DNA from 3 places in the Acidovorax sp. BL-A-41-H1 genome. Region 1 is predicted to be linked to each of the others. Evidence: predicted binding sites of a transcription regulator. Region 1 holds the regulator's gene; each other region holds the start of a gene.
What was found. Region 1 encodes FNR, which switches genes on or off when oxygen is low (the NO sensors DNR and NnrR bind a similar motif). Its sites were predicted from a motif close to TTGATNNNNATCAA; they were not measured.

Region 1 (9,686 bases):
GCCGTGGTTTGGGGGGTGGTCGGTATGCTGGTGGGCGTGGTCATCGCCGCCCAGTTGGCCTGGCCCGAGCTCAACTTTGGCATTCCATGGCTGAGCTACGGGCGCCTGCGCCCACTGCACACCAACGCTGTGATCTTCGCCTTTGGTGGCTGCGCACTGTTTGCCACCAGCTACTACGTGGTGCAGCGCACCTGCCAGGTCAGGCTGTTTGCCGCGCCACTGGCGGCTTTCACGTTCTGGGGCTGGCAACTGGTCATCCTGGCCGCGGCCATCAGTCTGCCGCTGGGCTATACATCGGGCAAGGAATACGCTGAGCTGGAGTGGCCCATCGACATCCTGATCACGCTGGTGTGGGTGTCTTATGCCATCGTGTTCTTTGGCACCATTGGCGTACGCAAGGTCAAGCACATCTATGTGGCCAACTGGTTCTTTGGCGCCTTCATCCTGGCGGTGGCACTGCTGCACGTGGTCAACAGTGCCGCCATCCCTGCAGGCTTCATGAAGAGCTACTCGGCCTACGCCGGTGTGCAGGACGCCATGGTGCAGTGGTGGTACGGCCATAACGCTGTGGGCTTCTTCCTGACCGCAGGCTTCCTGGGCATGATGTATTACTTCATCCCCAAGCAGGCTGGCCGTCCGGTGTACAGCTACCGCCTGTCCATCGTCCACTTCTGGGCGCTGATCTTCACGTACATGTGGGCCGGCCCACACCACCTGCACTACACCGCGCTGCCAGACTGGACGCAATCGGTGGGCATGGTGTTCTCGCTCATCCTGCTGGCTCCCAGCTGGGGCGGCATGATCAACGGGATCATGACCCTGTCGGGTGCATGGCACAAGCTGCGCGATGACCCCATCCTGCGCTTCCTGATCGTGTCGCTGTCGTTCTATGGCATGTCCACGTTCGAAGGTCCGATGATGTCCATCAAGACCGTCAACGCCCTGAGCCACTACACAGACTGGACCGTGGGCCACGTGCATTCCGGTGCGCTCGGCTGGGTGGGCCTGATCTCGATGGGTTCGCTCTACTACCTGGTGCCCCGGCTGTTTGGTCGCGAAAAGATGCACTCGGTCAAGGCTATTGAACTGCACTTCTGGATGGCCACCATCGGCATCGTGCTGTACATCGCCGCGATGTGGATCGCCGGTGTGATGCAGGGCCTGATGTGGCGCGCCATCAACCCCGATGGCACGCTGACATACACCTTTGTCGAGAGTGTGAAGGCCACCTATCCGTTCTACGTGATCCGCGTGGCCGGTGGCCTGCTGTACCTGGGCGGGATGATCGTGATGGCCTGGAATGTCTGGATGACCACCATTTCCGGTCGCTCGGTCAAGGCGCCCATCCCTGCGGTCAACGCAGCACATGCCTGAGCCGAAGGAAACAACCATGTCCGATAACAACACATCGACTTCGACTGGCTTCACCCATGAAAAGGTGGAGACCAACAACTTCCTGATGATCGTGCTGATCCTTCTGGTGATCGCCATTGGCGGCCTGGTCGAGATCGTGCCGCTGTTCTTCCAGAAGTCCACGACCGAGGCGGTCAAGGGTGTGGAGCCCTACACCTCTGTCCAGCTGGTGGGCCGTGATATCTACATCCGCGAGGGCTGCTACAACTGCCACTCGCAGATGATCCGCCCCTTCCGTGCCGAAACCCTGCGCTATGGACACTATTCCGTGGCGGGCGAATTCGTGTATGACCACCCCTTCCAGTGGGGCAGCAAGCGCACGGGCCCCGACCTGCACCGGGTGGGCGGCAAGTACAGCGATGAATGGCATCGCATCCACCTGAACAACCCGCGTGATGTGGTGCCCGAGTCGAACATGCCTGCCTACCCCTGGCTTGAAAAGACGGCGGTGGACCCGGCCAGTGTGGCGCCGCGCATGAAGGCCCTGCGCACCGTGGGCGTGCCCTACACCGACGAGCAGATCGCTGCCGCGGCAGCCGATGTCAAGGGCAAGACCGAGTTGGATGCCCTCATTGCCTACCTGCAGGTCATGGGCCGCGCGCTCAAGTAAAGGAGACCGTCATGGACATCACCACCATGCGCATCGTCGCCACCCTGGCATCGATGGCCTGCTTCATCGGCATCTGGGTCTGGGCCTACCGTGGCCGTAACAAGGCCCGGTTCGACGAGGCAGCCCAGCTGCCCTTCGAGACAGATTGACCTTTACCAGAACGAGAACACCCCATGAGTGACTTCACCAGCAATTTCTGGTCGGTCTTTGTGACCACGCTGACGCTCGTCGGCATCATTGCCTGCGGCATCCTCCTTTGGCTGGCCGGGCGCAAGAAGGTCATCGCCACTTCCGACAACACCACCGGCCATGTCTGGGACGAAGACCTGGTCGAGATGAACAACCCCCTGCCACGCTGGTGGGTGTGGCTGTTCGTCATCACCATCGTCTTCGGCCTGGCCTACCTGGCCGCCTACCCGGGCCTGGGCAGCTTCAACGGCAAGCTCGGCTGGTCGCAAAAGGGCGAATACGAGGCCGAGATGGCCAAGGCCAAGGCCGAACTGGAGCCGCTGTATGCCCGTTTCGTGTCCATGAAGCCTGAAGAGGTGGCGGTAGACGCGCAGGCTCGCGCCATTGGTGAGCGGCTGTACATGAACAACTGCGCCCAGTGCCACGGCTCGGACGCTCGCGGCAGCAAGGGCTTCCCGAACCTGGCCGACGGCGACTGGCTGCATGGTGGCACTCCGGACAAAATCCGCGAGACGCTGGAAAAGGGCCGTATCGGCAATATGCCCCCCATGGCGGCTGCAGTGGGCACGGCAGAAGACGTGCGCAACGTGTCGCACTACGTGCTGAGCCTGTCTGGCAGCCCGCACGACTCGCTTCGTGCATCGCTGGGCAAGTCCAAGTTCGGTGCTTGTGCTGCCTGCCACGGCATGGACGGCAAGGGCAACCAGGCGCTGGGCGCGCCCAACCTGACGGACGACATCTGGCTGCATGGCTGGGGTGAGACGGCCATCACGGCCATCATCAACAACGGCAAGGTCAACCAGATGCCTGCACAGGCAGACAAGCTGACCGACGCGCAGATTGGTGTGCTGTCGGCCTATGTCTGGGGCCTGTCGAACAAGCAGGTCGCAGCGGCACGCTGACCGTCCCCGGGGCAACGCGCAGGCGTTGCCCTTTCGGTTTTTTCCTTTTTTGCTTTCTGGCTTCAACGCAGTCGAGACACCATGAATACACCCAGCGGGCCCGCTCGCAAGGTCATTCCGATCAGCCCGGTCGCATCCTCCGATGCCACGGCGGGAAGTGAAATTGTCTCGCTGTACGAAGCACAGAAGAAGATCTATCCCCGCTCCATCAGTGGCGTGTTTGCCCGCTGGCGCTGGGCGATGGTGATCCTGACCCAGTTGGCTTTCTACGGTGTGCCATGGCTGGAGTGGGGCCAACGCCAGATGGTGCTGTTCGACCTGGGCGCCCGCCGTTTCTACATCTTCGGGCTGGTGCTTTACCCGCAGGATTTCATCTACCTGACGGGCCTGCTCATCATCTCGGCCTTGTCGCTGTTCCTGTTCACGGCCGTGGCGGGGCGGCTGTGGTGCGGCTTTGCCTGTCCGCAGACGGTGTACACCGAGATATTCATGTGGATCGAGCACAAGATCGAGGGAGACCGCAGTGCCCGCCTGCGGCTGGACAACGGCCCCTGGACCTTCGAGAAAGTCCGCAAAAAGTTTTTGAAGCAGGTGGCATGGCTGAGTGTGGCGCTGTGGACCGGTTTTACCTTTGTCGGTTACTTCGTACCGATCCGCGAGCTGGGCGGCGAGCTGCTGGCCCTCCAGGGAAGCTGGCAGATCTTCTGGGTGCTGTTCTACGGGTTTGCCACCTATGGCAACGCGGGCTACATGCGCGAGCAGGTCTGCAAGTACATGTGCCCGTATGCGCGCTTCCAGAGCGCGATGTTCGACAAGGACACGCTCATCGTGAGCTACGACGGCGAGCGCGGCGAGCCGCGCGGCCCGCGCAACAAGACGGTGGACCACAAGGCCAAGGGCCTGGGCGACTGCATCGACTGCACGCTTTGCGTACAGGTGTGCCCGGTGGGCATCGACATCCGCAAGGGCCTGCAGTACGAGTGCATTGGCTGTGGGCTGTGCGTGGATGCCTGCAACACTGTGATGGACAAGATGCAGTACCCCAAGGGGTTGATCCGCTTTTCTACCCAGAACGCCGTGGCTCGGCGCTGGAACCAGTCGCAGATCATGCAGCGCGTGTTCCGCCCCCGGGTACTGGTGTATGGCGCGGTGCTGGTGGCGCTGTGCGTGGCAATGCTGGCAAGCCTGGTCACGCGCACGCCGCTGAAGGTGGACGTGGTGCGCGACCGCGCAGCCCTGTCGCGCATTGTGGCGGGCGGCAAGCTCGAGAACATCTACCGGCTGCAGGTCATGAATGCGACCGAGGGCACGCAGCGCTACCAGATCACTGCGCGCGGCTTGCAGGGGATCGAGACATCGATTGACGGCGATGTAGAGATTGGGCCGGCAGAGTCGCGTTGGGTGGCTGTGCGGCTGCAGATACCTTACGGTTCTGCCACGCCAGGCTCGCATCCGGTGCACTTTGACGTGCAAGCCGTGGGTTCTGCGGCCCATGTCACTGAAAAGTCAGTTTTCCTGGTGCCACGCTGATCTGTTTATTCGCGGTGCTACCGCCAACGCTCTTGACCGGGCTGTGATTTATTCAAGGAGAGAGTTCCATGGCATCCAACGCTGTTCCAGCCGTTTCGGCCCCCGCTGCCGCCCCCTGGTGGAAGTTCGGCCATGTCTGGCTGATCATTTCTGGCCCCGTCATCGTGATCATTGCCGGATTCGTCACCTTGTGGCTGGCCATCTCGCGGCCTGACCCCGTCGTCGCGGAAGACTATTACCGCCAGGGCGTGGAGATCAACAAGACCCTGCAGGGTGCCGACAAGAGCCTGTTGCCAGCAGTGAAGGCCCGCAACCACGCGGCCACCCCTGCCGAAGACGCACCACGCTGATCCCTGCCATGGCTGTCCGATTAGGGCGGCTTGCGCAACACCTGCGACCCTGGTCAACCGATCCTGAAAAAAAGAGGAGACAAGCGCGATGTGGACCCAACGCCTGATGTGGATAGCATGGCCTGCCTTTTTGATGGCAGGTGTGCTCGAGATGCTCGTCTTTGCGCTCGTCGATCCTCATGACCTGCACTGGTTTGGCCAGCCCGTGCCACTTTCACGGGAAGGCGTCTACACGCTGGCGTTTTTTGCTTTTTGGGTGGTCACCATGGCTTCCAGTGCGCTCACCACGCTGCTGGCTATGTCGCCGTTCGAGCTCAACCGGTGCCCGGTACCCGACGGAGAGCGGCCGGACGATTGCCGCAAGACTTCGGGCTGTGCCTGAACTGTCGGCGAAAGCCAGGCCGGGAGCCTTCAAGGGCAGGTTGCAGTCGCCGAGCCGCCCATTGCCCAACAGTGCGCGGTGAAGGTGTTGACAGGTTCAACCGGGCGGCTGAGCCGCGCTGTCAAATGAGCAGGCCTCCCGAGAACCCTCCGGCCACGCCCTGCTCAGTGGCAAGGCTGCTGGCTGTTGACAATGCGGCGCAGCGCGTCGGTGTCCAGGATGCGCACATGCCGCTGCTTGACCTCGACGATCTGTTCGTCGACAAATTTCGAGAAGGTGCGGCTCACGGTTTCGAGTTTGAGACCCAGGTAGCTGCCAATCTCTTCCCGGGTCATGCGCAGCACCAGTTCTGACTGCGAGAAGCCCCTGGCGTGCAGGCGCTGCACCAGGTTCAGCAGGAAGGCCGCCAGGCGCTCTTCGGCACGCATGCTGCCCAGCAGCAGCATCACGCCATGCTCGCGCACGATCTCGCGGCTCATGATCTTGTGCACGTGGTGCTGCAGGGCCGTGACCTCGCGCGACAACTCCTCAATGCGGTCAAATGGCATGACGCAGACTTCAGCGTCTTCCAGAGCAACGGCGTCACAGGTGTGGTGGTCGTTCACGATGCCATCGAGGCCGATGATCTCGCCTGCCATCTGAAAACCCGTTACCTGGTCGCGGCCATCTTCCGTGGCCACGCAGGTCTTGAAGAACCCGGTCCGAATCGCATACAGCGACGTGAATGTCTCGCCGTTGCGAAACAAGGTTGCGCCGCGCTTGACCTTGCGCCGCACGGCCACCACTTCGTCGATGCGCTGCAGTTGTTCTTCGTTCAGTCCTACGGGCATACACAGCTCCCGCAGGTTGCAGTTCGAGCAGGCGACTTTGATGGTGAGCGGATTCATGGCCGGTGGAACTAGTTGCGGAAAATAAGGATACTCCGCATCTGCATCAAACAGATGACGGTTGACCTCATGGGGCCAAATGATATGCGTCAAATTGTCGCAGTCAGCGCCTTGTGGCCGCTTGATGTAAATCAAGGACTGCCCGCGGCAGCTGCGGCACAGTCAGGGCGTTCCGAAGGATGCCCATGACCGCTGTCTCCCCTGACCTGCTGCGCCGATTTGATGTAGCGGGGCCACGCTACACCTCCTACCCCACCGCTGACCGCTTTGTCGAAGCCTTTGGGCAGGAAGATTATGTGCTGGCGCTCGATCAGCGCAGGAACGGAACGGTTGCGAAGGCGCTGCCGCTGTCGCTCTATGTGCACATTCCTTTTTGCGAATCGTTGTGCTACTACTGTGCGTGCAACAAAATCATCACCAAGCACCACGACCGGGCCGATCTTTACCTGCGGTACCTGAGCCGCGAAATTGACCTTCATACCGCCCATTGCGGAACAGGGCAGGTGGTGTCGCAGCTACACCTGGGCGGCGGTTCACCCACATTCCTCTCGGACGATGGGTTGCGTGAACTCATGGCTGTCCTGCGTCGCAGCTTCACGCTGGCACCGGGCGGTGAATACTCGATCGAAGTCGATCCGCGCACGGTGAATGCTGACCGCCTGGCAGTCCTGGCCGAACTGGGTTTCAACCGGCTGAGTTTTGGCGTGCAGGACTTTGATGCGGAGGTGCAGAAGGCCGTGCACCGGATCCAGCCTGCCGAGCAGGTGTTCTCGCTCGTCGAGTCGGCTCGCTCGCTCGGCTTCGACTCGGTGAACGTCGATCTGATTTACGGCCTGCCCCGGCAGACGCCCGAATCGTTTGATCGTACCCTGGCCCAGGTGGCCCAGCTGCGGCCCGATCGCATCGCGCTGTACGCATACGCCCATCTTCCCGAGCGGTTCAAGCCGCAACGCCGCATTGTGTCGGCCGAGCTGCCTGCGGCCTCGGCCAAGGTGGCGATGCTGTCTCGGTCGCTCGACGCCTTCCTGGACGCTGGGTACGTGTACGTGGGCATGGACCACTTTGCCTTGCCCTCGGATGCGTTGGCGGTTGCCAAGCGGCAGGGGCGCCTGCATCGCAATTTTCAGGGGTACAGCACGCAGCCTGATTGCGACCTCATTGCCCTTGGCGTGTCGGCCATCGGCAGGGTGGGGGCCACCTACAGCCAGAACGCCAAGACGCTGGAGGAGTACTACGACTTCCTCGACCAGGGGCGTTTACCGATCGTCCGTGGCCTGGCGCTGACGCGGGACGATCTTGTGCGCCGCGCCGTCATCATGGCGCTGATGTGCCAGGGTGAAGTGCTGTTCGAGTCCATCGAGCAAGGCTGGCTGATCGACTTCAAGCAGTATTTTGCTGCGGAGCTCACGCGCCTTGAAGAAATGGCCGAGCAGGGTCTGGTGCGCATGAATTCTGATGGCGTCGAGGTCACGCCGATGGGCTGGTTCTTTGTACGCGGCGTGGCGATGGTTTTTGACCGCTATCTCCAGGCCGACCGCTACCGGGCACGCTTCTCGCGCATCATCTGAACGGAGTACATCCATGCCATGCCAGGTCGTTGCCCTCGCAGTCATCGCCACCATGGGTGCGCATGGCGCAGGCGTGTGCCTGGGTGACTGCTGCGACGACCCGGTGGGAGCCAGGTCATGCTGAGCGCGGCTGCGTGGTCGGCGCTGGTGATGGGACTGGTGGGCGGATCGCATTGTCTTGCCATGTGCTCCGCCCCTTGTGGCGCATTGGTGGGTGCAGGGGGGCGCCCGGGTGTCGGTGCGGAAGACAAGGCTGGTACGGGCGTGCCTGTGCAGTGGGCAGCCCCGTGGCAGGCGCAGCGCCCGTGGCATCAAACTTGGCGTACGGTGGCCTTTCATCTGGGGCGCATCGGTAGCTACGCGGCCGTGGGCGCCCTTGCCGCGGCAGCCATGGACAGCCTGGCATGGCTCACGCAGCAGGCCACGGCACTGCGCCCCGCCTGGACGCTGATGCACGTTGCGGTGATGGGCTGGGGGCTGATGATGATGGTTCAGGCGCGGCAACCTCAATGGGTGGAGCAGGCCGGGCGCGCCGTCTGGGGCAAGGTACAGCCGATGGTCCGGTCGCATGGGGGTCTGATGACCACCGGTTTCCTTTGGGGGCTGATGCCTTGCGGCCTCCTTTATTCGGCGCTGCTGGTGGCCGCGCTCAGCGGCGGGCCGGCCGAAGGGGCCTTCAGCATGGCGTTGTTCGGCCTGGGCAGTGGACTCTGGCTGGTCGGTGGGCCGTGGGCTTGGACAGCCGTCCGGTCACGGCTGAACCTCGTGCGCGCCGAATGGGGCAGCCGGTTTGCGGGCGGGTTGCTGTGCGCAGTGGCAGCCTGGGCGCTGTGGATGGACCTGGTCTACAAGCCGTCGCTGTGGTGCCGCTGAACCCACGGGGGCCTGGCTTTCGTCTCGTCTTCGCAACACCACGGGCCTGCTTTCCGGGTGGCGACGTCCTTGGCATGGCGCTGAGCAGGGGTGTCTTACTCTTGAGAGCGCACCGGCGATAATCCGTGTAACCATTGGTGGCACTGAAGTCCCCATGTATCGTGCGCTCAGACCGTGAACTCTTCCATCCTCATCGATATCAGCCAGCTGCGCATTGGCATGTATGTGCAGCTGGATCTGAACTGGCTCCAGCACCCTTTCCCGGTCAGCAGTTTCCGGGTGGGTTCTGCCGATCAGATCGCGACGCTGCGCGAGCTGGGCCTGAAGGATGTGCGGTACGTGCCCGGCAAAAGCGATGCGCAGTGGCGCGACCCTGCTGCGCCGGTGGCGGACGAGCCGGCGACGGCAAGCGTGTTGGCCGCCGAAGCGGGCGGTGCCGCTGCGCCGCAGGTAGCCCCGCCTGCGATAGACCCTGAAACCGAACGCAGACGCCGCCGGCTGGAGGCGCAAAACCGCGCCCTTGCGATTTGCGACCAGCGATTTGCAGACGCGACGCGCCAGTACCAGGCGATGGAGCGGGCCGTTTCCGATCAGCCCGGGCAGGCGCGCAGCAAGGGTGACGCCCTGGTGTCTGGCTGCGTAGCGGACGTGCTTGAAAACGGTGACTCGGTGATCCGGCTGCTCTCGGAGGGGGTGGGCGAGCGCAGCGGGCTGCATCCCATCAATGTGATGGTCGTTTCCCTCCTGCTTGGCCGTTCGCTTGGCATGAAAAGCGACGAGCTCAACGACCTGGGCATTGCCGCGTTGATTCATGACATCGGCAAGACCAGGCTGCCCCCCAATCTGAGGAACCCGACCGCATCAATGCCGCTGATGGAGCGCGCCCGGTACGAAACCCATGTCGCCGAGTCGGTGGCGCTGGCGCGCCGGATGGGATACAGCGATGGGGTGTTGACGGCCGTGGGCCGCCACCACGAGATGG
Region 2 (9,686 bases), on a different contig from region 1:
CTGTCCGAACCGCGGGGCACGGCCTGCGTGGCCTGTCACCAGCCCGGCCAGGGGTTTGCCAGCAACCATGGCAGCCGCACCGGCGTCGCACAGGGCAGCACGCCCGCAGCCATAGGGCTGCGCAACGCCATGGCCAACGCTTACGGCAGCTTCGTGCCGCCGTTCGGCTACCAGACGGTCGACGGCGAAACCGAAGCCGTGGGCGGCCACTTCTGGGATGGCCGTGCCAACACGCTTGCGCAGCAGGCACTGGGCCCGTTGCTGAATCCGCTGGAAATGAACAACCCGACCATGGAAGCGGTGGTGCGCAAGATCGCGGCTTCTGGCTATGCCGCACAGTTCCGCCAGGAGTTTGGCGCCAACGTGTTCAACAACATCCCTGCGGCCTTCGTGCAGATCGGCGTGGCCATCGAGGCTTTCGAACGCTCGCCGCAACTGGAGCCGTTTGATTCGCGCTACGACGGCATGGTGCGCGGGCAGCTGCAGTTCACGCCTGCCGAGGCCCGCGGCATGGCCCTGTTCCGCGACCCGGCCAAAGGCAACTGCGCCGCCTGCCACACGATGAACCCCACGTCGGGCAACCCCCGCGACTCGCTATTCACCGACTTCACGTACTACGCTACCGGTATTCCGCGCAACCGCGACATTCCGCGCAATGCCGACCCGGCCTTTTTCGACCTGGGCCTGTGCGGGCCCGAGCGCACGCCGCCCGCACTGCCGGCAGCAGGTCAGCCCAGCCCGACAGCGGACAGCCTGTGCGGCAAGTTCCGCATCCCCACGCTGCGCAATGTGGCCGAACGCACGCGGTTCATGCACAACGGCTTTTTTGGCGACCTGCGCGAAGTGGTGCGCTTTTATGCCACCCGCGACAGCAACCGCGAGCGCTGGTACGGCCCTGCAGGCGTACCCGACGACCTGCCCGCACGCTACCGTGCCAACCTGGAAACCGGCAAGGCACCATTCAACCGCCCCGTGGGCGCTGCCCCTGTGCTGACCGAATCCGAGGTCCTCGATATCGTCGCCTTCCTGCGCACCCTGAGCGACAGCAGCGTGCTGGCCGCAGCGCCTCGCCCCGCCGGCCCTGCCGGCCCAGCTGCCCTGGGCGCACCATGACCTGCGCCCACCTGACGGGCGGCGACGCGCATTGATCAGCCTGCCCGGACGCGCGGCCGCGCCTTACCATCCCACCATGCCCCGGCCCCGCATGCTCCTTGCCCACCAGCTGTCGCTGCTGCTGACCGCGGCGGTGGTGCTGGCGGTGCTGGTGGTGGGTGGCGTCACGCTGTGGAACCTGCGCAGCGGGTTTACCGACTACCTGCGGTTGCGCGACGAAGAGCAGCTCACCCGCCTGATGGAGATCGTGGAGCGCCGGGCCGCGCTCGACCCGAGCATGGAGTGGCTGCGCGGCAATCGAGAGGCATACAGGTCCCTGGTGGACGAGCTGGTGGGCCGCCCCCGGGCAGAACGGCGGCGCCCTCCGCCCGGGCCAGGCGCTTGGCCAGGCGGTGGCGAGCCGCCCCGCGAAGGACCACGGGACCGGCCCCCGCCACCCCCCCCACCACCGCCGCCGCCGGGTGGGCCGACGGGCAACCTGGGTGACCGCATCGTCATCACTGACGCGCAAGGCCGCTGGCTGGCCGGGCGCGAGCAGCCTGCCCACGCTGCCCGCGTCACGCGCGCCGTCAAGGTACGTGGCGAACCTGTTGCTCTCATCGAACTGGTGGCCGAGCCCACCCCCGAAGGCCTGGATGCGCGCTTTCTGCAACGACAGACGCGCGGGCTGCTGATGGTTGCCATGGCCACCGTGCTGGCTTCACTGCTGCTGGCCTGGTGGGCGAGCGGGCGCTGGAGCCGCCCGTTGCGCGCGTTGCAGAGCGCCACCCGCGACATTGCCAGCGGACGGCGCAGCACGCGCCTGGTGCCAAAGGGCGCCCGCGAAATTGCCCAGCTGATGGACGATGTGAACGCCATGGCGGCCGAGCTGTCGCGCCTGGAAACCGCGCGCCGCCTGTGGCTGGCGCAGGTATCGCACGAGCTCAGAACGCCGCTGTCGGTACTGCGAGGCGAGCTGGAATCCATCGAAGACGGCATTCGCCAGCCCACGCCGGCGGTGATGGCTTCGCTGCGCGAAGAAGTGATGCAGCTGCACCGTCTCGTGGACGATCTGCACACCTGGTCCACGGCGGAACTGGGGGGGCTGCCCTGCACATTTGCGCCGCTGGATGCGCATGCACTGCTGCTGCGGGTGGCACGGCGCTTTGCCCCGCTGGCCAAAGCCCAGGGGCTGCAACTGCACATGCCGCAGGCCGACAACGCCGCCCTGCCTGTGCACTGGGACGCAGGGCGCATCGAGCAGCTGGTGTCCAACCTGCTCACCAACAGCCTGCGCTACACCCATGCGCCGGGCGTGGTACAGATCGGCTGGACGGCCCGCCCCAGCGCCGTCGAGATCACGGTGGAAGACACGCCCCCGGGGGTGAGCCGGGAAGACATGGCACAGCTGTTTGAACCCCTGTTTCGCGCCAGCCGCGCACGCCAGCGCAGCACCGGCCCCGGCAACGCCCACAGCAGCGGGCTGGGTCTTTCCATCGTGCGCAGCATTGCCCAGGCCCATGGGGGAGAAGCCCGCGTTGACAGCTCGGCGCTGGGCGGGCTGCGCTTTACCGTCGTGCTGTCAACACGCCCCGGCAGCTCCCGCAAAACCACGCCATGACGCCCACGCCGCCCACCATCCTGCTGGTCGAGGATGACGCCAAGATCGCCGACATGCTCGCGCACTACCTGCGCGCCCAGCCCTTTACCGTGGACTGGTGCACCGACGGGCTGGACGCCGTGCGGCGCGTGCGCGAGGCCCCCCCGGCGCTCGTACTGCTGGACCTGATGATCCCCGGCCTGGACGGGATCGGTGTGTGCCGTGCCATCCGCGAATTTTCGGCCGTGCCGCTCATCATGGTGACGGCGCGGGTGGACGAAACCGACCGGCTGCAAGGGCTGGACCTGGGTGCCGACGACTACATCTGCAAGCCCTTCAGCCCGCGCGAGGTGGTGGCGCGGGTGCGTGCGCTGCTGCGACGGTCTGCCCTGGGTGCGCCCCCGCCCGACACCGGCGCCGCCTCTGCACCCGGGCTCACCGTGCATGAGGGCCCCCAGCAGATCCTGTGGGCCGGCGCACCGCTGCCGCTGACCGGTGTGGAGTTCCGGCTGCTGCGCATGCTGCTGCAAAGCCCGGGCCATGTGTTCGACCGCGCGCGTCTGCTCCACAGCCTGCACGATGACTGGCGTGACGTGAGCGACCGCACCATCGACAGCCACATCAAGAACCTGCGCCGCAAGCTGGAGCAGGCCGGAGTGCACGACATCGCGATCACCGCGGTCTACGGCACCGGATACCGGCTGGATGCGCCCCCCCCACCGCCGGGCCTTGCGCACGGCACGCAACCAGCGGCGCCCGGCAAGCGCGCTTAACACGAAACGTATTCCTCGACTGACGCACGGGCGCTGCACGTTTTGCGCTGCAGCATTAAGCTGCCGGGTTGCTTTTTTTGCACACAGCCCATCAGGACCGCTTACCCATGACTTCCTTGTTCGAACCCACCCACGCGGGTGACCTCCAGCTTGCCAACCGCATCGCCATGGCGCCCCTCACGCGCAACCGCTCGCCCAACGCCGTACCCACCGACCTGGTGGCCACCTACTACACGCAGCGCGCCGGCGCCGGGCTGATCATTTCCGAAGCCACCGCCATCTCGCACCAGGGCCAGGGCTACGCCGATGTGCCCGGCCTGTACGCGCCCGAACAGATCGCCGGCTGGAAGAAGGTCACGTCATCCGTGCACGCTGCGGGCGGCAAGATCGTGGTGCAGCTGTGGCACGTGGGCCGCGTCTCGCACACCGACCTGCAGCCCGGCAACGCCGCACCCGTGGCACCCTCAGCCATTGCGGCCAAAACCAAGACCGTGCTCATCAAGGACGGTGTGCCCACCTTTGTCGAGACCTCGATGCCTCGCGCGCTGGAGCTGGCCGAGATCCCCGGCATCGTGGCCGACTACCGCCGCGCCGCCCGCGCGGCCATCGACGCCGGCTTTGACGGCGTGGAAGTGCACGCCGCCAACGGCTACCTGATCGACCAGTTTCTCAAGACCGGCAGCAACCAGCGCACCGACGCCTACGGCGGCAGCATCGAGAACCGCGCGCGCCTGCTGGTCGAGGTGATGGCCGCCGTCACGGCCGAAATCGGTGGTGGGCGCACGGGCATTCGCCTGTCGCCGGTGACCCCCGCCAACGACGTGGTAGAAGCCGACCCGCAGCCGCTGTTCGAGCACGTGGTGCGCCAGCTCGGCCCCCTGGGCCTGTCGTACGTGCATGTGATCGAAGGCGCCACCGGTGGCCCGCGCGAGGTGGAAGGCCGGCCGTTTGACTACCCCGCACTCAAGGCAGCGTATACGGCCGCAGGCGGCAAGGGCGCGTGGATGGTGAACAACGCGTACGACAAGGCCCTGGCCGAAAAGGCGATAGCCGAAGGCGCCGACGTCGTGGCGTTTGGCCGCCCGTTCATTGCCAACCCCGATCTGGTCGAACGCCTGAAAGCCAACGCCCCGCTCAATGAAGTGCACCGCGCCACGCTGTACGGCGGTGGCGTCGAGGGCTACACGGACTACCCGGCACTGAACGCCTGAGTTCGCACCCGCGGGTCACTGCGTCTCCGGACCGCGCGGCTTGAACGTCGCGCAGCCAAAGCGCAGCACGCGGAGGCAGGTGCCGCCTGGCATTGGGCGACACAGCCGCTCAGAGGGATGTGAGCGCCTTCACCCGAGCCCGATGGGGCTGGGCGCGCGCTGCACGATGCGTGTGAAAAGCCGGTCGTAGGCCGGGTCTCGTGCCTGGCCGGATGCCAGCGGGTTGCTGTTGCCCGCAAAGGCGGCGTCCAGCGCAGCCCAGTCCTGGGCCGTCAGGTGCTGCTGGGCGGCGGGCAGCACCACCGTTTCTTCCAGCCGCATGTGCTCCAGGTAGAAGTCGATGTAGCGCAGCAAGGCCGTGGAAAAGGCCTCGCGGCGCACGTCGCCCATCAGCTCCCAGGCCAGCAGCAGGTGCTGCAGTTCGCGCACGGCAGCCTCGCCGCCGGCATGGTCCCGTTCAAGCCGCTCGATCGCCTGCGCCGCCTCGGGCGAGCGCTCGGCCACCTTGGGGAACAGCCACTCGGACTCCTTGGGGTGGTGCTGGCGCTCGGGCACCTCGTCGATGTAGAACAGCATGGCGCGCATCACATCGAAGAACGCGGCAGGCTCGTCACCCGGGCCGCGGTCGAGCATGAGGCGCAGGGACTGCAGCACCGCCGCCAGGGACGAGTGCTCTTCGCGGATGACCCGCAGACTGGACGGTGACATGGCGGGCTCCCGCAGGGTGTGGCGAAGCCCCGAGCTTGCCACGCAGCCTAGGGCGGCCACTGATGCAGGTCAAGAAAACACGCGGCGCACCGCGCATCACGGCGCCCTGCACACCGCTCAGCTTTTACCGTTCACCTGCCCATAAAAAAAGCCCCGCTGCATGGTGCGCGGGGCTTGCGGGTGAGAGCGTTGCCGGGGCACCCCAGGCATAGCCTCCACACCACTGCTTACGATCTGCGTTGGAAGCGCGTTCAGCGCGACAGCAGCGCCTGGCTGGAGCCCTGGCGGGCAGCGCCCAGCGACGGCCGGGCCGAAGCCACCTGCTGCACGCCGCTATCGTGCCCGCGGCTCAGCGAATCCGACAGGCGGAACTGCTGCACCACTTGCGACAGCAGCGCTGCCTGCTCGCGCAGCGAGGCGGCGGCGGCGGCAGATTCCTCTACCAGCGCGGCGTTCTGCTGCGTCATGCGGTCGATCTCGCCCACCGACTGGTTCACCTGGCCGATGCCGGCCGACTGCTCGGACGCAGCGGCCGAGATCTCGCCAATGATGTCGCCCACGCGCTGCACGCTGGAGACGATCTCGTTCATGGCCGCACCGGCCTCTTCCACATGCTTCACGCCGCCACCCACGGCCGCCACGCTGTTGCTGATCAGGCCCTTGATGTCGCTGGCCGCTGCGGCCGAGCGCTGGGCCAGGCTGCGCACTTCGCTGGCCACCACCGCAAAGCCGCGGCCCTGCTCACCTGCCCGGGCGGCTTCCACGGCGGCGTTGAGCGCGAGGATGTTGGTCTGGAACGCGATGGAATCGATCAGCCCGATGATGTCGCCGATCTTGCGGCTCGAGGCCGAGATCTCGTGCATGCTGGCCACGGCCTGCTGCACCACCGAACCGCCGCGCGTGGCCGTTCCCGATGCCGAAGCGGCCAGCTGGTTGGCCATCTGTGAGGACGATGCCGTCTGCTGCACGGTGGCCGTGAGCTGGGTCAGCGACGACACGGCTTCCTGGGCGTTGCTGGCGGTCTGCTCGGTGCGCTGCGAAAGGTCCTGGTTGCCGCTGGCAATCTCCTGGCTGGCCGTGGCAATGTTGCCGCTGGCATCGCGCACCTGCGCCACCAGCGTGCCCAGGCCCTGCTGCATTTCGCGCAGGGCGCGCTGCAGGTCGGCCACTTCGTCCTTGCCATCGGCAGCAATGTTCTGAGACAAGTCGCCCCCGGCAATCGCCTGCGCCATCCTGCGCGCGTCTTCCAGCGGCCTGCAGATCGAGTTCATGTTCATCAGCGTGGTGGGCACCACCACAATCACCGTGATGACCACGGCCAGCACAAAAAGCCACTTGGTCTGGTTGGAGACGTCCTGCTGCTCCAGCGTTGACTTCTGCACTTCGGACTGCAACACGGCATCGAGTTCCTGCATGAGCTTGTCGGCCTGGTCGAACTCGGCCACCGCCTTTCCGCTCATGCGGTTGGCAATGGTGGCCGTGTCATACCCGCTGGCTTCCAGCTGGCGCGCCACATGCCCGAACAGGTCGCGGTAGCTATCGAGCTTGGTGACAATGTTGCGCACCACGGGGTTGTCCGAGTCCTCATCGCCTGCGAGGAACTTCTCGGCAATCTTCTTGGCCTGCGCCAGGCTGGCTTTCCACTTGTCGTGCGCGGCCTTCACGGCCTCCGGCTTTTCGTAGCCGATGATCATGTCCTTTTCGTGCTGGCGGATGGCACCCATCTCGCCGCGCAGCTCGGCCATGTAGCCCACTTCGGCAAACGAGTGCGCCATGAACTCGTCGCTCATGGCGTGGATGCGGAACATACCCAGCATGCCCGCGCCGCCCAGCAAGCCCAACAGGCCCAGCACCACACCGATCGCTCCCAGCATCCGCATCCGGATGGTGAACTGCCTCATGAAATTCTGCATGACCTGTCTCCTCAACTGTCTGCGGTGCACACCCGCATTTGCACGAAAACGCTACAAAATGTTTGACAGTCTGACAGAGATCGGGGCACGGTCAACTACGTAGTTTCACAGGCGCCAGCGCTTGAGCAACAGTGCGTTGGCCATCACGCTCACCGAGCTGAGCGCCATGGCCGCACCCGCCACCACCGGGCTCAGGTAGCCCAGCGCCGCCAGCGGAATGCCTGCCACGTTGTACGCAAACGCCCAGAACAGGTTCTGGCGGATCTTCATCACCGTGCGCCGCGAGATGTCGAGCGCAGCGGCGACCAGCATCGGGTCGCCGCGCATCAGCGTGATGCCGGCGGCATGCATGGCCACGTCGGTGCCGTTGCCCATGGCCATGCCCACGTCGGCCGCGGCCAGTGCGGGCGCATCGTTCACACCATCGCCCACCATGGCAACTGTGTGATGCGCGGGGTGGCCCACAGAGTTCCCCTGTTGCAGCGCACGCACCGCGGCCGCCTTGTCGCCGGGCAGTACCTCCGCCATCACTTCGCCGGAATCGGGGTCCAGCCCCAGGCGGCGGGCCATCACCTCGGCGGCGCCGCGGTTGTCGCCCGAGATCATCACCGTGCGGATGCCGCGGTCCTTCAGCGCGGCCAGCGCCTCGCGCGCGCCGGGCTTGGGCTCGTCGCCAAAGGCCATGATCGCGCGCAGCACAAGGCCCTGTGCCGTGCGCTCAGCCACGGCAGACACCGTGGCGCCTTCACGCTGCAGGGCGGCGGCACGGTCGGCCAGCGGTCCGTCCTTCAGGTCCGGCACGCCCAGCTCGTCCATCCAGCGCAGGCTGCCCACCAGCCAGCCCTGGCCCTGCACCTCGCCTTCGGTGCCACGGCCGGGCACGGCGCGCACGGCGTCGGGCGGCTGCACCGCCAGCTTCTGCTGCGCTGCCGCAGCCGCCACCGCACGCGCCAGCGGGTGTTCGCTGCCGCTTTGCACCGATGCCACCGCCGCCATCACCACGGCGGCGTCCAGCCCCGGCACGACTTCAAAGGCCGACAGCCGCGGCTGGCCCACGGTGAGCGTGCCGGTCTTGTCAAACGCCACGGTATCGACCTTGTGCGCCAGCTCCAGCGCCTGCGCGTCCTTGATCAGAATGCCGTGCCGCGCCGCCACGCCGGTGCCCGCCATGATGGCTGCGGGCGTGGCCAGCCCCAGCGCGCAGGGGCAGGCAATCACCATCACGGCCACCGCGTGGATCAGCGCGCTCTCCAGCCCCACGCCCATGGCCAGCCAGCCGCCCAGCGTGATGAGCGCAATGCCCAGCACCACGGGCACGAACACGGCTGACACCTGGTCTACCAAGCGCTGTATGGGCGCCTTGGCGGCCTGCGCGTCTTCCACCAGGCGAATGATGTGGGCCAGCACGGTCTCGCTGCCCACAGCCGTCACCTCGATCACCACGCGGCCATCACCGTTGATGGAGCCGCCCGTCACCGGCGCGCCCACGTCGCGCGGCACCGGCAGCGGCTCGCCGGTCAGCATGGATTCATCGACCTGGGTGTGGCCCTCACGCACCACGCCGTCCACCGGAAAGCGTTCGCCCGGGCGCACCACCAGGTGGTCGCCTGCCATCACCTCGGCCACGGGCACGTCCACCTCGCCATCCTTGCCCAGCAGGTGCACCACATCGGGCCGCAGTGCGTGCAGGGCGCGGATGGCGGCGGTGGTCTGCTGCTTGGCCCGGGCCTCCAGCCACTTGCCCAGCAGCACCAGCGTGATCACCACGGCCGACGCCTCAAAGTACAGGTGCGGTGTGTGCCCTGCGTGTGCCGTGAGCCACAGCCACACCGACAGCCCCCAGCCCGCGCTGGTGCCCAGCGCCACCAGCAGATCCATGTTGCCGCTCAGCGCTTTGGCCGCGTGCCAGCCCGCCTTGTAAAAGCGCGCCCCCAGGATGAACTGCACCGGCGTGGCCAGCGCAAACTGCACCCACGCGGGCAGCATCCAGTGCTGGCCGAACAGGTCCCCCAGCATGGGCAGCACCAGCGGGGCCGACAGCAGCAGCCCGATGGCCACCGGCATGAAGCCCGCCCAGGGCGATGCATCGGCGGCAGCCTCTGCCGCTGCGGCCGTCCGGGGCTCGTAGCCCGCGTTGCGCACCGCGCGTCGCAGCAGCGCATCCATGGCGGCGGTGTCGGCCGCGCTGGATGCCGCAAACGCAATGCGCGCCGATTCGGTGGCCAGGTTGACCGATGCCTCCTGCACGCCCGGCACCTTGCGCAGTGCCCGTTCCACGCGGCCCACGCAGCTCGCGCAGGTCATGCCGCCGATGCCGATATCCAGGGCCTGGGCCGGTGCGTTGCCGGGCAGGGAAGAGGGGTTGGTGGGGGTGGAAGAAATGTTCATG
Region 3 (9,686 bases), on a different contig from region 1:
TGGTGCCAGATCATGTAGTCGGCGGGGTAGGTCTGGTCGTAGTAGGACGTGTCGTTGCTGATCGCGGCATAGCCGCGCTGGTTGAGCCAATCCCATCCGCTGATGCCTGCGGTTGCGTTGAACTGGCTGTCCACCCAATCGGCATAGGTCGTGCCACGCAACGCGGCAATCTCGGTGGCGGACGCCGAAAACTGCGCCTGCAGCAGGAAGCGGGCGGCTTCCTGGTCTGTGGTGGCCGATTTATAGGTGTAGGTGCCCAGCGTGGGCGGAGCCGGGGGCGCCGGCGCTGGCGCAGGGCCCGGAGCCGGTGCGGGTGGAGTGGGCGAAGGAGCCGGCGCAGGCCCGGGGGCAGGTGCAGGACCTGGCGTTGGCGAAGGCGCCGGGGCAGCTCCGGGTGGGACGGTCGGATTGGGTAGCGGCGGCAGCGGCTGGGCGGAACTGCCCCCGCTTTCTCCACCGCCACATGCGGCCAGCGCCACTGAAGCAAACAACGCCGCCAGGCCGGCGGGCGTTGCACTGGAGCCGTCTTCGGGCGTGACCGTGGTGGCTGCCTCTCCTTGCGCCTCGGGCATCTTTGTGGCCAAGGCTTCCTCGTTTGATTTTTGCATGATCGTGGGGGTGGGATCGCCCGCTTGATGCGGTGCTTCGTTACTTCAACACACACTTTCAATGGCTGCACGACACAAACGTCACGAAAAGAAACCTTCGTATGACAGTTTGTGGCACCGTTCGGTGGCTGGGTGTTGCCCATCCGATCCCGGCCGCCGGCGGATTTCTTGTCATAGCAGAAACCGGGCCAAGCGCGCCACTTCCTGGACGCGACCCGCGCCGGAACTGCACTCCGCCGTCATTCGCACTGACCGCCCGGTTAGCGCTCACATATCGAAACGCGCGCGTACCAAAAGTTACATGCGGTGTTGTGTGGCTGCGCTCAGTCGCGTCGCAGGTGGCGCCACATCCCCTGGAACGCCCGGCGGAGCATTCGCTGTCACGCGCCGTAGTCGCGCACTGACGCGCCGCGCACGGCTGCGCCTACGTGGTGCGCACCGCTTGATCTCTACAGTCATTTCCATCGCACCAGGCACGTGTTCCACGCAACCCGAGTGGATGGCGGGGGCGAAGATTTTGAGGATGCACACCATGAATGAAGATACCGTCAAGGGCAACTGGAAGCAGTTCAAGGGCAAGATGGTCGAACAGTGGGGCAAGCTCACGGACGACGATTTCGATGTCATCGACGGCAAGCGCGAGCAGCTGCTGGGCCGCTTGCAGGAGCGCCACGGCATCGCCCGTGATGCCGCAGAGCAGCAGCTCAATGACTGGCAGTCCCGCCACCCCGATTTCCGTTTCAACGACTGACTGTTTCCGTGCGGTTCCTCCCTCGGCGGCCGCGCTGGCCGCGGACCGCAGGAACGCAATTCAAGCCCCATTTCCCTTCGGAGAAAACCATGAAAAAACTCACCCGTACCCTCATTGCTTCCGTGGCAGCCGGCCTGATGGCCACTTCGTCTTTCGCCATGACGTCTGCAGAGCACAAGACCGCCAAGGACCGCATCTCGGCCGAGTACAAAGCAGCCAAGGAAAGGTGCGACGGCATGAACGGTAACGCCAAGGACATTTGCACCAAGGAAGCCAAGGGCGCTGAAGATGTCGCAAAGGCCGAACTGGAATCGCAGTACAAGCCCAGCGAGCGCAACACCCGCAAGCTGGCAGAGGCCCGTGCCGATGCGGAGTACAACGTTGCCAAGGAAAAGTGCGATGACCAGCAGGGCAACGCCAAGGATGTCTGCGTGAAGGACGCCAAGGCCGCTCACGTGAAGGCCAAGGAAAACGCCAAGGTGGCAGCGGCCCAGGCCAAGCCGGCCAATACCGCCGCCGGTCAGGGCGCAGCCGTGGCCGAAGCCCGCAAGGACGCATCCGCCGAAAAGAACGAAGCGAACTACAAGGCCGCACGCGAGCGCTGTGACGCGATGTCGGGTGATGCCAAATCCAAGTGTGTGGACGACGCCAAGCGCATGTATAGCCAGAACTGATGATCTGGTGGCGCCACGGCGCTGCTGGGGCAGGCAGGCACAAGCAGACGCTATTTCGGCTGCTCGTTCTGTCCACCCCACAAGCCCCGCAATCGCGGGGCTTTTTCATGGGTGCTGACCATTCAATCGTGGGCAGTGGCGCCCCACCCTCGCCAAATCCGATGGCAACCTGCCGGTGCTGGAACGCCAGCCCGCCAGTCATCTGACCTGGGTCAATGCGCCCTGCGGGTGTGCTGCCTACGCTTGGGGCCCTGTTCAGTACTTTGCAAAGGACTCCGCGATGGCCCGACTCGAATGGTCAGATGCGCTCGCTCTTGATCTGCCGCTGATGGACGACATCCACCACGAGTTTGTCGACCTGCTCGCTGCCGTGGACGGTGCGCCGGATGCGCATTTGATGGCCGCGTGGCAGTCTTTGGTAGACCATACGGACAACCATTTCGCGCAGGAAGACCGGTTCATGGTGGCCACCCGGTTTGCCTCGGGAAACTGCCATGCCACCCAGCACCGCGTCGTGCTGCAGGTGATGCGCGAGGCGACCGCACGGGCGCAGCAGGGTGACCTGAACGTTCTGCGCGTGATGGCCGGGGAGCTTGCGCTGTGGTTCCCGCAGCACGCGCAGAGCATGGATGCTGCACTGGCCCTGCACCTGCGCCGCGTGGGGTTCGACCCATCTACCGGCATCGTTCATGCCCCTGGCGCGCTGCCAGACGCGTTGATCCACGGTTGTGGCGGCGCGTCGTGCGCTGACACGTCCCGCACAGCACACGCGCCGCCGGAGCCCGAGTGCGCGGGCGCCTGAAGCGCGGGCCGACCCGCACTCCAGCGAGAGCCAGCCTCGCGTGCTGCACAGCATGAATCCACAAAGGGGTTTGTATCGCGATGACTTACCGCACACCGCCTGAACGCTCGTGCACCAGCAGGCCGCTCATGCGCCACGCCAGGTCGCGCAAGGCACGGCGCAGCGCGGGTGACACGGGTGGCGGCGGGGTGACCGGCCGCGGGTATGCCACCTCGGTTGCCTGGCCGAACGCTGCCACCATTACAGCGTGCTTGGCCGTGCGCAGGGCCGCCTTGTCGCGTGCCTGCAGCGCTTGCAGCAGGCGGTCCCGGTAGCGCTGCACCCGCAACGCTTCGTACTCCGACAGGTGGGCCGACGTCACCGGAGCCCCACCTGCAAGGTATAAAGCCCACGGACGCCGGGGCTCGCAATACGCGGTCGGTTCCGTCATGCCGCACCACCTTGCACGGCGTCGCCCGTGGCGGATCGGGGCGATACGCCAGCCGACAACCCGTACCAGTTGACCTTGCGCGTGAGCACCATCACGGCAGCCAGCACCAGGAACAGCGCGATGGCACCCACCGCCAGCGCCGTCTGCTCCAGTTGCAGCAGCACATACAGCAGCCCATACAGCACGGCCACGCCCGCGCTCAGCGGAATGCCGCGCGCCAGGCCGCCCAGCACGTGGCTGGCGTAGTACCCCAGCAACAGCACGCACGCCGCGGCCGCCATGGCGTAGGCCACGCCAAACGGCACGTGTTCCGACAGGCTCACCAGCAACAGGAAAAAGCTGCACAGCGCGCTGCCCACCAGCAGGTACTGCACGGGGTGCACCCGCAGCGGTGCCGCATGCCGGCCCTGGCCCATCAGTTCGAGCAACCCCACGGCCACGAACGTGAGGGCAATGAACAGCAGGCCGTACTTGGTGGCGCGGTCACTCAGCGAATACGGGTTCACCGGGTCGACAAACGCCACGGTAAAGCTGTCGGCGCAATCTGCGCGGGCGGGCGCCTGTTCAGGTGTGCCTTCACTGTAGCTGCCCATGCAGACGGGCTTGCCGCTGGACACATCGGCCTGTGCCGTGGTGGCCAGCGACGACAGCCGCCACCGGGCGGAGAACCCGTCGGCCTTGACCTCCCGCTCCGACGGGAGAAACCGCCCGGTGAACGACGGGTGGGGCCAACCGCTGGTCATCAGCACTTCGGTGCTGCCACCCAGGGGCACGATGGAAACGCGTTCGGTGCCCACCAGCTCCAGTTCCAGCGTTGCGGTCAGCCCGTCCTTGCTGCTGCGCAGGGATTCGGGCAGGGGCGCGTGCAGGCCGCGGCTGTAGCTAGGGTGGAAGGTGCCGGGTTTCAGGGCCAGGGTCTGCTCACCCAGGCTCAGCTGCGCGGTACGGATGCCACGGGCATCGCCCACTGCCATCATCACGATGGGTGCGCCGCAGTTCATGCGCGAGTCCTTCATGGTGCTCGCTGGCTGCAGGCTGGCCAGGGATGCCCACTGCGCAGTGACCTGTGCCTTGAGGTTGAAGGCGTTCACCTTGTGCACCCCGCGTGCACGCTCTTCCATGGCAGCACTCGTGGCGAGCTTGAGCTGCTCGGGCATGGCGGTCAGCATGAACTCCCGGCGCTGCTCGACCATGCGGCGCTCTGCTCCCTTGCCGGTCTCGACCTCCCAGGTTTCCACGCAGGCGCTGTGAATCATCGGCCCCATCAGGGTCTGCGGCCCGGCCAGGCTGTCTGCCACGCTTTGCGCCGTGAGGCTGCGGTAGCGTTGCCGGTCGTGCACGACTTCTTCGATAAGCCCCAGGCCAATGAGCAGCAGCACGACGACGGCTGCCAGCGCAGCCAGTTTGACGAACAGGGGGTGTTTCAAGGAATCCTCCGCAAGTGAATGTGCGGGGAGTGTTGGGCCCGGGGGTGAGGGCGCTATGAAGTTTGTGAGGCCGGTGTGAAGTGGCTCGCCCGCAATGACCTGGCGGGCCATCGACTGGCGCTGGCTCCTAGCCCGCGCCAAACTCCAGCACCACACGCAGGCCGGGCGACGTGTTGCCTGCCGTCATGTGCCCGCCGTGCAGCGCCATCACGCGCCGGACGATGGCCAGGCCCAGGCCTGATCCGCTGCGCTCGCCGCCTGGCCGCGCTGTGGTGAAGAACCGCTCACCCAGACGCGGCAGCGCGTAGTCGGGCACGCCGGGGCCGTGGTCCTGCACGGCCAGGGTGGCGCCATCCAGCTCCACCCGCACCGTGCTGCCCGCAGGCGCAAAGTCGATAGCGTTGTCCAGCAGGTTGGTCACTGCCATGGTCACCAGCTCGGCCTCCCAAGCACCGTTGCGGCCATTGCCATGCAGTTCCAGCGTGATGCCCCTCTGTGCCGCGCGGCCCCGGGTCTGGTCTATCGCCACTTCGGCGCAGGTCTGCAGCGCCACCGGCGCGCTGCCCTCGGCATGCTGCCGCTGCTCCAGCTTAGACAGCTCCAGCAGACGGTCGATGATGCGCTGCAGGCGCTCGCTCTGCTGCACCACCTGCGTGGCGAACCCGGCGCGGTCGGCTGGGGGCAAATCGTCCTGCAGCAGTTCGCCCGCGCCGCGGATCGCAGCCACGGGGCTCTTGAGCTCGTGCGTCAAAGCGCGCACGTAGCCCTCGATGTAGTCGCGCCCTTCCAGCCGGGCGCGCATGCGGTCCATGGCGCGCGCCAGGTCGCCCAGCTCGCCGGGTACCTGGGGCACGGCCAGCGCGGTGGGCGCCAACCCGGCCTCGTCGCCAATGGCCGGGCCCTGCACGCTCAGGGCGTAGTCGCGCAGGCGGCGCACGTTCCACACCATCCACAGCGTCACGGCCACCCCCACCGCGGCCGACAGCGCCAGCAGCAGCAGCCCGCCCATGAACACCTTGCGCTCGGCGCGGTCGATGAAGCGCTGCACGGTGCGCGTGGGCTTGGCCACCGTGAGGGCTCCGGCAATCTGGCGGCCCTGCGGCGTGGTCACGTAGATGGGGGCGGCCACATGCATCACGCTGCTGGTGTCGTCGCTCTCGACCTCGCGGGTGGAGCGCGCGCCGTACTCGCCGCGCAGCGTGCGCGCCACATCGCGCCACTGCGAATAGTCGGCCCCCACCGCCTGGTTTTCCGAATCGAACAGCACGCGGCCCTGCGCGTCGGTCACGTAGATGCGGTAGTCCAGCGTTTGCTTGGACATGCCCCAGATGTTGGCGTCCAGCGGCCGGCTGGCGTAGCGCTGCACCTGCTTCGCAAACAGGCTGTGGCCCGCACCGCCCGCCTGCAGCCGCCCGGCGGCCAGGTCGTCGCTGGCCAGCTCCGCCAGGATGTTGGCGGTGTCCACCATCATGTCTTCCATCACCTCGCGCACGCTGGGCTTGATCTCGGCCATGAACACGCGCAGCACAAAGAATGCGGCGATGCCGTTGATGAGGAAGAAGGCGAACAGCAGGCGAATGCCGAGGCGCATGGTGCATTACTTCAAAAACAATAGCTGCCAGCGCTTCAAAGACGTGCGCCAGGGGCCAATGGGGCTTCAGATGTCCAGGCAATATCCCATGCCGCGGTGCGTGCTGATGTATTCGCGTGCCGGATCCGCCTCGCGCAGCTTGGCGCGCAGGGTCTTGATATGGGTGTCCACCGTGCGGTCGGTGCTCTCGCTGTCGTCGCCCCAGGCGGCGGCAAGCAGCGCATCGCGCGAATGGATGCGGCCCGCGCCGCGCAGCAGGTGCGACAGCAGGCGGTATTCACGCCGCGTGAGCAGCAGGGGCTGGCCACGCAGGCTGATGCGCTGCCCGGCTTCGTCGTCATGTAGCACCGGCGCGGCAGCGGCAGCTGCCGTGGCCGCGTGCTGCCCGTGGCCCGCCCTGCGCAGCAGGGCCTTCACGCGCGCCGCCAGCTCGCGCGGGCTGAACGGCTTGGCCAGGTAGTCGTCAGCGCCCAGCTCCAGGCCCAGCACGCGGTCGATCTCTTCGCCGTGTGCGCTCAGCATCAGTACCGGCAGCGCAGCAGTGGCCGCGGCGTTGCGCAGCTCGCGCAGCAGATCGAGCCCGCTGCCATCGGGCAGGCCCACGTCCAGCACCAGCAGGTCAAAGCGCTGCGAGGTCAGTTGCTGGCGCGCGTCATGCACCAGCAGGCTGTGCGTCACGGCCAGGCCATCGCGCGCTAGCGCATAGGCCACGGTGCGGGCGATGGCGGGGTCGTCTTCGAGCAGTAGGACTTTTGCAGACATGTCTCAATCCACCTGCAGCGCCGCAGGCGACTCAGGTGGTTGTCACCTTGCGATCAGGATCGGAAACAGCTTGCCCAGGCCATCGGCCATCACCTCCACCGCCAGCGCGGCCAGGATCAGCCCCATCAGCCGCGTCATCACATTGATGCCCGTCTTGCCCAGCACGCGTGCGATCGGGTCGGCCAGCGCAAAGCACACGGCGGTGGCCAGCGCAATGACCACGCCGTAGCCCACCAGTGCCAGCGTCTGCCACACGCCCTGGGCGCGGTCGGCGTAGATCACCACGGTGGACATGCTGGCCGGGCCAGTGAGCAGCGGGATGGTGAGCGGCACCACGGCAATGGAGCTGCCGGCGGCGGCCTTCTCGGCACCTTCCTCGTATTCATTGGTACTGGGCTTGGCCTCGGCCGGCTGGGCGTTGAGCATGTTCATCGCGCTGATGAGCAGCAGCATGCCGCCGCCCACCTGAAAGCTTTCCAGCGAGATGTTGAAGAAATCCAGGATCTGCAGGCCCAGCAGTGCGCAGGCGGCAATCACGCAGAACACGCTGAAGCTGGCCACCTGGATGGTGCGGCGCCGCTGCGCATACGAAAACCCCTGGGTGTAGTGGATGAAGAACGGCACGATGGCCAGGGGGTTCACGATGGCCAGCAGAGTGATCAGGGGTTTGAGGTCCATCAGGGCGCTCCCAAGGGCAAGTGGGCAGGGTGGTTCTTCGGGGGCTCAGGCCAACAATAGAGGAGGGTGGCACAGCCCGGGCTGTGCGCGAGTATGCGGTGTTTTTTGCTCCGTTTGGCGGTCAGAAATGCTGCGCTGCAGCGTGCTTGCTCTGGGGTGGCGCGGTGCCCTCAGCGCCCGCCCGACACATCCATCAAGGTGGCGGTGGTGTAGCTCGCTGCGGGCGACATCAGCCAGACGATGGCTTCGGCCACCTCGTCGGCCGTGCCGCCGCGCTGCATGGGCACCTGGTGCGAGAGGTCACGCACCCGGTCGGGCAGGCCGCCGCTGGCGTGGATGTCGGTCTCGATCAGGCCCGGGCGCACGGCGTTCACGCGGATGCCCTCGGCCGCCACCTCGCGCGCCAGGCCGAGGGTGAAGGTGTCGATGGCGCCCTTGGCGGCCGCGTAGTCCACATATTGGTGGGCCGAGCCCAGGCGCGAGGCAGCGCTGGACACGTTGACGATGGCGCCACCGCTGCCGCCATGGCGCGTGCTCATGCGGCGCACGGCCTCGCGGGCGCAGACGATGCTGCCGATCACGTTGGTGTCGAACATGCGGCGCAGGCGCTCGGTGCTCATCTCATCCACCCGGGCGGTCACGTCCACCACCCCGGCGTTGTTGACCAGGGCACTGATGCGGCCTAGCTTAGCGTCTACCGCCTGGAACATCGCCAGGATATCGGCCTCGCTCGCCACGTCGCCCTGCACCGCGATGGCGGTGCCGCCTTCTGCACGGATGGCATCGACCACGGCCTGCGCGGCGGCCTCATTGGCGAGATAGTTGACGGCCACGGCCCAGCCATGTTTTGCGGCCAGCCGTGCGGTGGCGGCGCCAATGCCCCGGCTGGCACCGGTAATGAGTGCGATCCTCTCCATGGGTTGGGGTCTCCTGCAAGAATGGCGCATTGAAACAGGTTCTGCGCCCCGCCGCGCAGCGTCGTGTCCGATATCGCGGCGCAATCGGGCACCCTATTTACCAAAGCAAAGGAGCATTCAGCATGGGACAGTTTGTGGATCTGACGTCGAGTGACGGTTTTGTGGCCCCCGCCTGGGTTGCCAAGCCCGAGGGCACCCCCCGTGGCGCCGTGGTGGTGCTGCAAGAAATTTTTGGCGTGAACTCGCACATCCGCTCGGTGGCCGACCGCTATGCCGCCAGCGGCTACTTGGCCGTGGCGCCATCCACCTTCCACCGCGTCAAGCAGGGGGTGGAACTGGGCTACACCGGCGACGACATGCAGGCCGGCATGGGCCTCAAGGCCGCTGTCGAGGCGCTGCCCGCACCCGGCGTGATGCCCGACATCCAGGCCGCCATCGACTACGCCGCTGCGCAGAGCGGGGGCAAGGTCGGCATCGTCGGCTTTTGCTGGGGCGGCCTGCTGACCTGGCGCGCGGCCTGCGAACTGCAGGGCCTGTCGGCCGCTGTGCCCTACTACGGCGGCGGCGTGACCACGCCCGACGAAGTGGCCCGCACGCCCAAGGTGCCGGTGCTGGCCCACTTTGGCGAGCGTGACCACTGGATTCCGGTAGACAGCGTGCAGGCCTTTGCCCGCGCCCAGCCCGGCGTGGAGGTGCACATCTACGCCGCCGACCATGGCTTCAACTGCGACCAGCGCGGCAGCTACGACGAGGCCGCCGCCATGGTCGCCCGCGACCGCACCCTGGCCTTCTTCGACCGCCACCTGGCGTGAGCTGAGGGAACGGGCCGCATCGCTGCGGTTGTGCAGCGCTGAAACAGTCAAGGACACCGCCATGGCCATCCAAACCCGGTTTTTCAAGCGTTTTAGCCCTGTAGCGCTTGTTCCAATTGCCCTTGCTGCTATTATTTCAATAGCAACTGGCGCCCCGGCCGTGGCGGGTGGCTACACGGGCCCGCTGTTTGACGCCCACCTGCATTACAACGACGAGGCCTGGGACGGCAAGGC

Region 2: a site for FNR is predicted at 5,444-5,457, ahead of ACTPOI_RS02560 (hemerythrin domain-containing protein). Genes of this name have one in related genera too.
Region 3: a site for FNR is predicted at 2,236-2,249, ahead of ACTPOI_RS03705 (hemerythrin domain-containing protein). Genes of this name have one in related genera too.

The regions. Positions count from the first base shown of each region.
Region 1 covers NZ_JBPVJQ010000006.1:989,747-999,432, forward strand. Annotated here, with positions in the region: gene ccoN (cytochrome-c oxidase, cbb3-type subunit I) at 1-1,374, shown strand, start outside; gene ccoO (cytochrome-c oxidase, cbb3-type subunit II) at 1,391-2,023, shown strand; gene ACTPOI_RS17790 (CcoQ/FixQ family Cbb3-type cytochrome c oxidase assembly chaperone) at 2,035-2,172, shown strand; gene ccoP (cytochrome-c oxidase, cbb3-type subunit III) at 2,197-3,114, shown strand; gene ccoG (cytochrome c oxidase accessory protein CcoG) at 3,196-4,644, shown strand; gene ACTPOI_RS17805 (FixH family protein) at 4,713-4,994, shown strand; gene ACTPOI_RS17810 (hypothetical protein) at 5,083-5,376, shown strand; gene fnr (fumarate/nitrate reduction transcriptional regulator Fnr) at 5,541-6,263, opposite strand; gene hemN (oxygen-independent coproporphyrinogen III oxidase) at 6,449-7,831, shown strand; gene ACTPOI_RS17825 (sulfite exporter TauE/SafE family protein) at 7,949-8,704, shown strand; gene ACTPOI_RS17830 (HD-GYP domain-containing protein) at 8,879-9,686, shown strand, end outside.
Region 2 covers NZ_JBPVJQ010000003.1:312,468-322,153, reverse strand. Annotated here, with positions in the region: gene ACTPOI_RS02580 (cytochrome-c peroxidase) at 1-1,113, shown strand, start outside; gene ACTPOI_RS02575 (ATP-binding protein) at 1,190-2,713, shown strand; gene ACTPOI_RS02570 (response regulator) at 2,710-3,465, shown strand; gene ACTPOI_RS02565 (alkene reductase) at 3,573-4,676, shown strand; gene ACTPOI_RS02560 (hemerythrin domain-containing protein) at 4,806-5,384, opposite strand; gene ACTPOI_RS02555 (methyl-accepting chemotaxis protein) at 5,636-7,297, opposite strand; gene ACTPOI_RS02550 (heavy metal translocating P-type ATPase) at 7,403-9,601, opposite strand.
Region 3 covers NZ_JBPVJQ010000003.1:578,692-588,377, forward strand. Annotated here, with positions in the region: gene ACTPOI_RS03690 (DUF1800 domain-containing protein) at 1-608, opposite strand, end outside; gene ACTPOI_RS03695 (CsbD family protein) at 1,141-1,359, shown strand; gene ACTPOI_RS03700 (hypothetical protein) at 1,449-2,033, shown strand; gene ACTPOI_RS03705 (hemerythrin domain-containing protein) at 2,314-2,835, shown strand; gene ACTPOI_RS03710 (hypothetical protein) at 2,921-3,265, opposite strand; gene creD (cell envelope integrity protein CreD) at 3,262-4,692, opposite strand; gene creC (two-component system sensor histidine kinase CreC) at 4,820-6,283, opposite strand; gene ACTPOI_RS03725 (winged helix-turn-helix domain-containing protein) at 6,350-7,045, opposite strand; gene ACTPOI_RS03730 (MarC family protein) at 7,088-7,723, opposite strand; gene ACTPOI_RS03735 (SDR family oxidoreductase) at 7,894-8,640, opposite strand; gene ACTPOI_RS03740 (dienelactone hydrolase family protein) at 8,763-9,452, shown strand; gene ACTPOI_RS03745 (amidohydrolase family protein) at 9,514-9,686, shown strand, end outside.